One region of the Streptomyces sp. SLBN-118 genome, then DNA from elsewhere that is predicted to be linked to it. Evidence: predicted binding sites of a transcription regulator. Region 1 holds the regulator's gene; the other holds the start of a gene.
The links. Region 1 encodes HrcA, which represses chaperone genes, less so after heat shock. Its sites were predicted from a motif close to TTNGCACTCNGNNNNNCNGAGTGCNAA; they were not measured.
Positions count from the first base shown of each region.

Region 2: a site for HrcA is predicted at 1,444-1,470, ahead of groL (chaperonin GroEL). Genes of this name have one in related genera too.

Region 1 is NZ_VFNP01000002.1:2,546,652-2,550,973, forward strand. It holds gene FBY35_RS30100 (16S rRNA (uracil(1498)-N(3))-methyltransferase) at 1-222, opposite strand, end outside; gene FBY35_RS30105 (nitronate monooxygenase) at 219-1,292, opposite strand; gene dnaJ (molecular chaperone DnaJ) at 1,530-2,666, opposite strand; gene hrcA (heat-inducible transcriptional repressor HrcA) at 2,667-3,692, opposite strand; gene FBY35_RS30120 (MBL fold metallo-hydrolase) at 3,860-4,322, shown strand, end outside.
Region 2 is NZ_VFNP01000002.1:3,556,000-3,560,321, forward strand. It holds gene groL (chaperonin GroEL) at 1-1,281, opposite strand, end outside; gene FBY35_RS34715 (cold-shock protein) at 1,623-1,826, opposite strand; gene FBY35_RS34720 (MoaD/ThiS family protein) at 2,265-2,540, opposite strand; gene thrC (threonine synthase) at 2,564-3,847, opposite strand; SAM riboswitch class I at 3,865-3,992, opposite strand; gene FBY35_RS34730 (glucosyl-3-phosphoglycerate synthase) at 4,138-4,322, shown strand, end outside.

The DNA of each region.
Region 1 (4,322 bases):
CGTCGGGAACTCCCGCGGCTCGACGATCAGCCGGTCCTTGCCCTCGGCCCGTACGACAACTCCCGCAGCCCCCCGCCCGCGCCCGTCCGTCAGCACGATGTCCTCGCCGGGCTGCAGCCTGCGTACGGAGACGGCGTGCCGTCCCTCGGGCCCGTCCAGAATGACGCTCGCCCCCGGGCCGACGCCCTCCAGGGAGTCGACGACGAAGACCGGCGCTGTCATCGGGAACCGCCCAACGCCAGAGCGGCGCGCGCGGAGTCCGTTTCGGCCACAAGGACGTCGATGAGGCGGCCGGCCGGCAGTTCACGCGCCAGCCGGTGGCCCTGCCCGGCCCACAGCGCCATGCCCTGCGGGTCGCCCGCCTTGGCCGCGGCCTTGCGCAGACCGCTGGTCAGGTGGTGCACCTGGGGGTACGCGGCGGGTGCGTACGGGCCGTGCTCGCGCATGAAGCGGTTCACGAGGCCGCGGGCGGGCCGCCCGGAGAAGGCGCGGGTGAGTTCGGTGCGTACGAACAAAGGATTCGTCATGGCCTGTTTGTGCAACGCGTTCGCACCGGACTCGGGGCAGACCAGGAACGCCGTCCCGAGCTGCGCTGCGACCGCCCCCGCCGCGAGCACGCCCGCGATCTGGCCGCCGCGCATCAGTCCGCCCGCGGCGATGACCGGAAGCTGCACGCTTTCGCGGACCAGGGCGACGAGCGAGAGCAGCCCGATTCCGGTGCCGTCGGACTCGGGGTCGTCGCGGTGGGTGCCCTGGTGGCCGCCGGCCTCGATGCCCTGCACACACACGGCGTCGGCCCCGGCCCACTGCGCTGCCTGCGCCTCCTCGGGCGTGGTGACGGTGACGACGGTGAAGGTCCCGGCCTTGGCGAAGGAGTCGAGCACACTGCGGGTCGGGCAGCCGAAGGTGAAGGAGACCAGGGGTACGGGGTCGTCGAGGAGGATGGCCAGCTTGGCCTCGTAGCCGTCGTCCCGCCCGGACTCGGGGTCGCCGAGAGGGGTCTCGTACCAGGTGGCCTCGCCGGCGAGCTGATTGCGGTAGACCTCGACGGCACCGGGGTCGGCGGTGTTGGGCTGCGGCATGAAGAGATTGACGCCGAAGGGCTGCGCGGTGAGCCCGCGAACCTGTTTGACCTCCTGGTACATGCCGTCCGCTGTCTTGTACCCGGCAGCGAGGAACCCGAGCCCGCCGGCTTCGGACACGGCGGCGGCAAGCTGGGGGCAGGATGCGCCGCCGGCCATGGGGGCCTGCACGATCGGATACCGGCAAAGATCGGTCAGTGCGGAGGACATGGAGGCATGGTGCCATGCGACCGGCGCGCCACCGAATCCAGCGTTCCGTTCGTTACCCGGGGCTTGCGCACCCTTCGGGCCTGTCCTCAAACGCCGGACGGGCTGACATCCAGCCCGTCCGGCGTTTGAGATGACGTCCGGGTCGCCCCGCTGCGGGTTCGCCCGCAAAACACCCACCGGACAGCCACCACCAACGCCCCCCCCGGCCCACGGCAACCACGAACCGTGTGACTGCAGTCACCGTCCGTTGAACGCGTCCTTCAGGCGGGAGAACAGTCCCTGCTGCCCCGGCTGGAACTGCCCCGTCGGCCTTTCCTCGCCGCGCAGCTTCGCCAGGTCCCGCAGCAGCCGCTCCTGGTCCACGTCCAGTTTCGTCGGGGTCATCACCTCGACATGCACGATCAGGTCGCCGCGGCCGCCGCCCCGCAGGTGCGTGATGCCGCGCCCGTGCAGCGGGATCGACTGGCCGGACTGCGTGCCCGGACGGATGTCGATCTCCTCGATGCCGTCCAGCGTCTCCAGCGGGCACTTCGTGCCCAGCGCCGCCGCCGTCATGGGGATCGTCACCGTGCAGTGGAGATCGTCGCCGCGGCGCTGGAACACCGGGTGCGGCAGTTCGTGGATCTCGACGTACAGGTCGCCCGCGGGGCCGCCGCCAGGGCCGACCTCGCCCTCGCCCGCGAGCTGAATGCGCGTGCCGTTGTCGACACCGGCCGGGATCTTGACGGTCAGGGTGCGGCGGGACCGTACCCGCCCGTCGCCCGCGCACTCGGGGCACGGGGTCGGCACGACCGTTCCGAAGCCCTGGCACTGGGGGCACGGCCGGGAGGTCATGACCTGGCCCAGGAAGGACCGCGTCACCTGCGAGACCTCGCCGCGACCGCGGCACATGTCGCAGGTCTGCGCCGAGGTACCCGGCGCGGCGCCCTCGCCCGAACACGTCGTACAGACGACGGCCGTGTCGACCTGGATGTCCTTCGTCGTGCCGAAGGCGGCCTCGTTGAGCTCGATCTCCAGGCGGATCATCGCGTCCTGGCCGCGCCGCGTGCGCGACCTGGGGCCCCGCTGCGATGCCGTTCCGAAGAACGCGTCCATGATGTCCGAGAAGTTCCCGAAGCCACCGGCGCCGAAGCCGCCCGCGCCCTGGCCGCCCGCCTGCGAGAGCGGGTCGCCGCCGAGGTCGTAGACCTGCTTCTTCTGCGGGTCCGACAGCACCTCGTAGGCGGCGTTGATCTCCTTGAAGCGCTCCTGCGTCTTCGGGTCCGGATTGACATCCGGGTGGAGTTCACGGGCAAGTCGGCGGAAGGCCTTCTTGATCTCGTCCTGGGACGCGTCGCGGCGTACGCCGAGTACGGCGTAGTAGTCCGTGGCCACTTACGACTCCGCCAGGATCTGTCCGACGTAACGTGCCACTGCGCGTACCGCTCCCATCGTTCCGGGGTAGTCCATGCGGGTCGGTCCGACCACGCCGAGTTTGGCAACTGCCTCGTCGCCCGAACCGTAGCCGACCGCGACGACGGACGTGGAGTTGAGTCCCTCATGGGCGTTCTCATGACCGATCTTCACAGTCATGCCCATGCCGCCCGCTTCCTTGGCCTCACCGAGCAGCTTGAGGAGCACCACATGCTCCTCGAGAGCTTCGAGCACCGGCCGGATGGTCAGCGGGAAGTCGTGTCCGAAGCGCGTCAGATTGGCGGTGCCGCCGATCATCAGCCGCTCCTCGGTCTCCTCGACCAGGGTTTCGAGCAGGGTCGAGAGCACGGTGGAAACCGTCCCCCGGTCCTCTGCCTCGAAGGAGTCGGGAAGATCCTGCACCAGCTGCGGCACATCCGCGAAGCGGCGACCCACGACCCGGCTGTTGAGCCGGGCCCGCAGGTCCGCGAGCGAGGATTCCGCGAAGGGCGCGGGGCAGTCGATCATGCGCTGCTCGACCCGGCCGGTGTCCGTGATCAGCACGAGCATCAGGCGAGCGGGCGCGAGGGAGAGGAGTTCCACATGCCGGACGGTGGACCGGGTCAGCGAGGGGTACTGGACCACCGCGACCTGCCGGGTCAGCTGCGCCAGCAGCCGTACCGTACGGCCCACGACGTCGTCGAGGTCGACGGCTCCGTCCAGGAAGTTCTGGATGGCACGGCGCTCGGGCGACGACAGCGGCTTGACGCCGGCCAGCTTGTCGACGAAGAGCCGGTAGCCCTTGTCCGTGGGGATACGCCCCGCGCTCGTATGAGGCTGGGCGATGAACCCTTCGTCCTCCAGCACCGCCATGTCATTGCGGACGGTGGCCGGGGAGACCCCGAGATTGTGACGCTCGGTGAGCGCCTTGGACCCGACGGGCTCCTCGGTGCCGACATAGTCCTGGACGATGGCGCGCAGCACCTCGAGTCTGCGTTCGCTGAGCATCGCGCACACCTCCAGCTGTGATTCCTCGGCGACTGCTTGGCACTCGATGCGTACGAGTGCCAGCATTTCCCCGTGCCAGTGTACGGCCGCGGGATACATCCCTAACAAGGGTGGCCGACCATCGCCACCGAGCGACAGTGCTGGTTGGTTACGGATAGCGTCGCGGTATGGACGTCAGTTGGGAAGACTTCGGCTGGGAGCGGCTGGCTGCCGGGGTGGGGCGCCGGCGGCTTCCCGGCTGGGACGCGACCAGCGGCCTGGTCGCCGGTGAGGACAGTGTCCTCCTCTACGACACGGGCTCCACGCTCCGCGAGGGAGCCGAGCTCCGGGCACAGGCGCAGGCCCTGCTCGGCGGTCGCCGAGTGACGCATATCGCACTGAGCCATCCCCACTTCGACCATGTGCTGGGCACGGCGGCGTTCTCGGGCGCGAAGGTGTACGGAGCGGTCGGTATCGGCGCGTTGATGCAGCGGGAGCGGGACGAGATCCGCGACACCGCGATACGTCACGGGGTCACCGAGGCCGAGGCGACGGAAGCGGCCGACGTGCTGGTGACGCCCCACCATCCGGTGTCCGGGGAGTGGACCCTGGACCTGGGCGGCCGCCAGGTGCTGCTGGCGAACGTCGGCC
Region 2 (4,322 bases), 1.0 Mb from region 1:
GAGCTTCTCGAAGACCGAGGAAGCCTGGAGCAGAGCCACGCCACCACCGGCGACGATGCCCTCCTCGACGGCCGCCTTCGCGTTGCGAACGGCGTCCTCGATGCGGTGCTTGCGCTCCTTGAGCTCCACCTCGGTCGCGGCACCGGCCTTGATGACGGCCACGCCGCCGGCCAGCTTCGCGAGGCGCTCCTGGAGCTTCTCACGGTCGTAGTCCGAGTCGGAGTTCTCGATCTCGGCGCGGATCTGGTTGACACGGCCGGCGACCTGGTCGCTCTCACCGGCGCCGTCGACGATCGTGGTCTCGTCCTTGGTGATGACGACCTTGCGGGCGCGGCCCAGCAGGTCCAGGCCGGCGTTCTCGAGCTTGAGACCGACCTCCTCGGAGATGACCGTGCCGCCCGTGAGGATGGCGATGTCGTTCAGCATCGCCTTGCGGCGGTCGCCGAAGCCCGGGGCCTTGACGGCAACGGACTTGAAGGTGCCACGGATCTTGTTCACGACCAGCGTGGACAGGGCCTCGCCCTCGACGTCCTCGGCGATGATCAGCAGCGGCTTGCCGGACTGCATGACCTTCTCCAGCAGCGGAAGGAGGTCCTTCACGTTGCTGACCTTGGAGTTGACGATCAGGATGTACGGGTCGTCGAGCGACGCCTCCATACGCTCCATGTCGGTGGCGAAGTACGCCGAGATGTAGCCCTTGTCGAAGCGCATACCCTCGGTGAGCTCCAGCTCCAGACCGAAGGTCTGGGACTCCTCGACGGTGATGACGCCTTCCTTGCCGACCTTGTCCATCGCCTCGGCGATGAGCTCGCCGATCTGGGTGTCGGCGGCGGAGATGGAGGCCGTCGAAGCGATCTGCTCCTTGGTCTCCACGTCCTTGGCCTGCTCCAGCAGGGCGCCGGAGACGGCCTCGACGGCCTTCTCGATGCCGCGCTTGAGAGCCATCGGGTTGGCGCCGGCCGCAACGTTGCGCAGGCCCTCGCGGACGAGCGCCTGAGCGAGAACGGTCGCGGTGGTCGTACCGTCACCGGCGACGTCGTCCGTCTTCTTGGCGACTTCCTTGACCAGCTCGGCGCCGATCTTCTCGTACGGGTCCTCGAGCTCGATCTCCTTGGCGATGGACACACCATCGTTGGTGATCGTGGGGGCGCCCCACTTCTTCTCGAGGACGACGTTCCGGCCCTTGGGGCCAAGGGTGACCTTGACGGCGTCGGCGAGCTGGTTCATCCCGCGCTCGAGACCGCGCCGTGCCTCCTCGTCGAACGCGATGATCTTGGCCATGTGAAGTGGTCCTCCCGGACTGGGGTGGATTCTCCGGACCGCGCTGGCGCCCGCGACGGACGGCCTGAGAGCCGTACGGTTCCTTGCCCCGCCGACCCTTCGGGCCTCACCGACCCGGTCCTTAAGCTGTCACTCTCACCTGCAGAGTGCTAACGCCAATGATTAGCACTCGCCCTAGGAGAGTGCAAGCGGGTCCGCATATCGTGGACACGGGCGGGACGCGACACGGGCAGGGAAGCGACACGGGCAGGGACGCACGAAGGGCCCGCATCCCCCTAGGATGCGGGCCCTTCGTGGTTGTGTGTGTCGCGTGAGTGCGTCGGTGGCCGATCGCGCCGAGATCAGACGGCGAGCTTGACCATGTCCGCCTGCGGCCCCTTCTGGCCCTGCGAGATCTCGAACTCGACCCGCTGACCCTCTTCAAGGGTGCGGTATCCGTCCATCTGGATCGCGCTGTAGTGGACGAAAACATCCGCACCACCGTCGACCGCGATGAAGCCGTACCCCTTCTCCGCGTTGAACCACTTGACGGTGCCCTGAGCCATGCCTAACTCCCCTATTACTGGCCCTTGCACAGGACCGCACTTCGCGGACCCGGGTCAGACCTCACCCTCCCGACAGGAAGGAGAGTGTGCGCCGGAACGCGTCGACCGCGGCTGAATGTATCTGCCCAACTGCCCTCTGCAACAGGTCAATCAGACGAGAAATCTGAGCACAGGCGATCGGATGATTGAACCGAATTCAAGAAAATCCGGGGCAAGTCGGGCCCGGCAAATGGCACTTACGAGTGCATTTCGATCGAACACATTGACTGCTTCTTGAGGGGCCAGGGCGCATTCTCATATGCGGTCGGCACAAGCAGCGGAGGGGCCTTCCCCAACTGTACCGCGCTCAACCATAGAGAATTGCCCCCTCCGCTTCTCTTGCGGAGGGGGCACTGTGTCAATCAGCGGCTGACGCCGCGGGTGCTGACGCCGGGTGGCTCAGCCGCCGGCGACGGCGGGAATGATCGAAACGCCCGCACCGTCCGGGGTCGCCGTCTCGAGACCTTGCTCGAAACGGACGTCGTCGTCATTGACGTAGACGTTCACGAAGCGGCGCAGCTTGCCCTGGTCGTCCAGGACGCGCGCGGCGATGCCCGTGTGGTTCTTCTCCAGGTCCGCGATCACCTCGGAGAGCGTGGCGCCCTCCGCCGGGACCTCGGCCTGACCGCCCGTGTACGTACGGAGAATGGTGGGGATGCGGACGTTCACGCTCATGGTGTTCTGCCTTCCGTAGGTAGTCAGCGGGCCAGGCCGGCGTCGCGGAACGCCTCCAGGCTCGGGCGGATGGTCGCCGTGGGACCTGTCGTCGGGGCGACGGCGTCGAGGGTCTTGAGACCGTCGCCGGTGTTGAGCACGACCGTGGTCAGCGCCGGGTCCAGCACACCCTGCTCGATCAGCTTCTTCGCCACACCCACGGTCACGCCACCCGCGGTCTCCGCGAAGATGCCCTCTGTCCGGGCGAGCAGCTTGATCGCGTCGACGATCTGCTCGTCGTTGACATCCTCGACCGCGCCGCCCGTGCGGCGCGCGATGTCCAGCACATAGGGGCCGTCGGCGGGGTTGCCGATGGCCAGCGACTTGGCGATGGTGTTCGGCTTCTGCGGGCGTACGACATCGTGCCCGGCCTTGAAGGCCGTCGACACCGGCGAGCAGCCCTCGGCCTGGGCGCCGAAGATCTTGTAGGGCCTGTCCTCGACCAGGCCGAGCTTGATCAGCTCCTGCAGACCCTTGTCGATCTTCGTGAGCTGCGAGCCGGATGCGATCGGGACGACGATCTGGTCGGGCAGCCGCCAGCCGAGCTGCTCGCAGATCTCGTACGCGAGTGTCTTGGAGCCCTCGCCGTAGTAGGGGCGGAGGTTGACGTTGACGAAGCCCCAGCCCTCGCCCAACGGGTCGCCGATGAGCTCGGAGCAGAAGCGGTTGACGTCGTCGTAGTTGCCCTCGATGCCGACCAGCTCGCCGCCGTACACCGCGGCCATGACGACCTTGCCCTGCTCCAGGTCGTGCGGAATGAACACGCAGGAGCGGAAGCCCGCCCGGGCCGCGGCCGCACCCACCGCGCCGGCGAGGTTGCCGGTGGAGGAGCAGGACAGAGTCGTGAAACCGAAGGCCCGCGCGGCCTCGACGGCGATCGCGACGACACGGTCCTTGAAGGAGTGCGTCGGGTTGCCGGAGTCGTCCTTGATGTACAGGCCGCCGGTGACGCCCAGCTCGCGGGCGAGGTTGTCGGCCTTGACGAGCTTGGTGAAGCCGGGGTTGATGTTCGGCTTCTCGGCCACGTCGGCGGGAACGGGCAGCAGGGGGGCGTAGCGCCAGATGTTGTCCGGACCTGCTTCGATCCGCTTCCTCAGCGCCTCGGTGTCATCCGCCGGCAGGTCGTACGCGACTTCGAGCGGTCCGAAACAGGAGGAACAGGCGAAGATCGGGCCAAGGTCGAAACGCTCTCCGCACTCGCGGCACGAGAGCGCCGCGGCGGGACCGAGGTTCACGGAGGTGGTGCTTGTGGCAGTCTGCACAGCCATGGTGGCGAGGCCCTTTCTCCTCATCTTCCTCGCGACGCATTTCGCCACGAGACGGAATTGGCACCTTCCCCACCGTGACCTCGCGGTCGGCGGGAGGGTTGCCGGGGCTTCAACGGGCCGTTCCCTCTGCCCCTCTGGATGAGCGGTATTCGATTGTCAGCGTGACGTCCCCCGACATGCGACGGCCATCCGCGTTGTTCAAGACTGTAACCGAAGGCCTGGATGGTTGAGATAGTCGTCCGAACCGCGAGACGGATCACACAACAGCGATGTCAGAGGGAGACGAGCACGTGCTGGAAGAGGTGGAACGCTGGCTGAGCAGGCGTTCCTGGTCCCTGGCCGACCGCCCGCTCGGCCGGCTGATGTCCGCCAAGCGCGGTACGACCATCAGCGTCGTCCTGCCCGCGCTCGACGAGGAGGAGACGGTCGGCGAGATCGTCTCCGTGATCCGGCGGGAGCTGATGGAGGCGGTTCC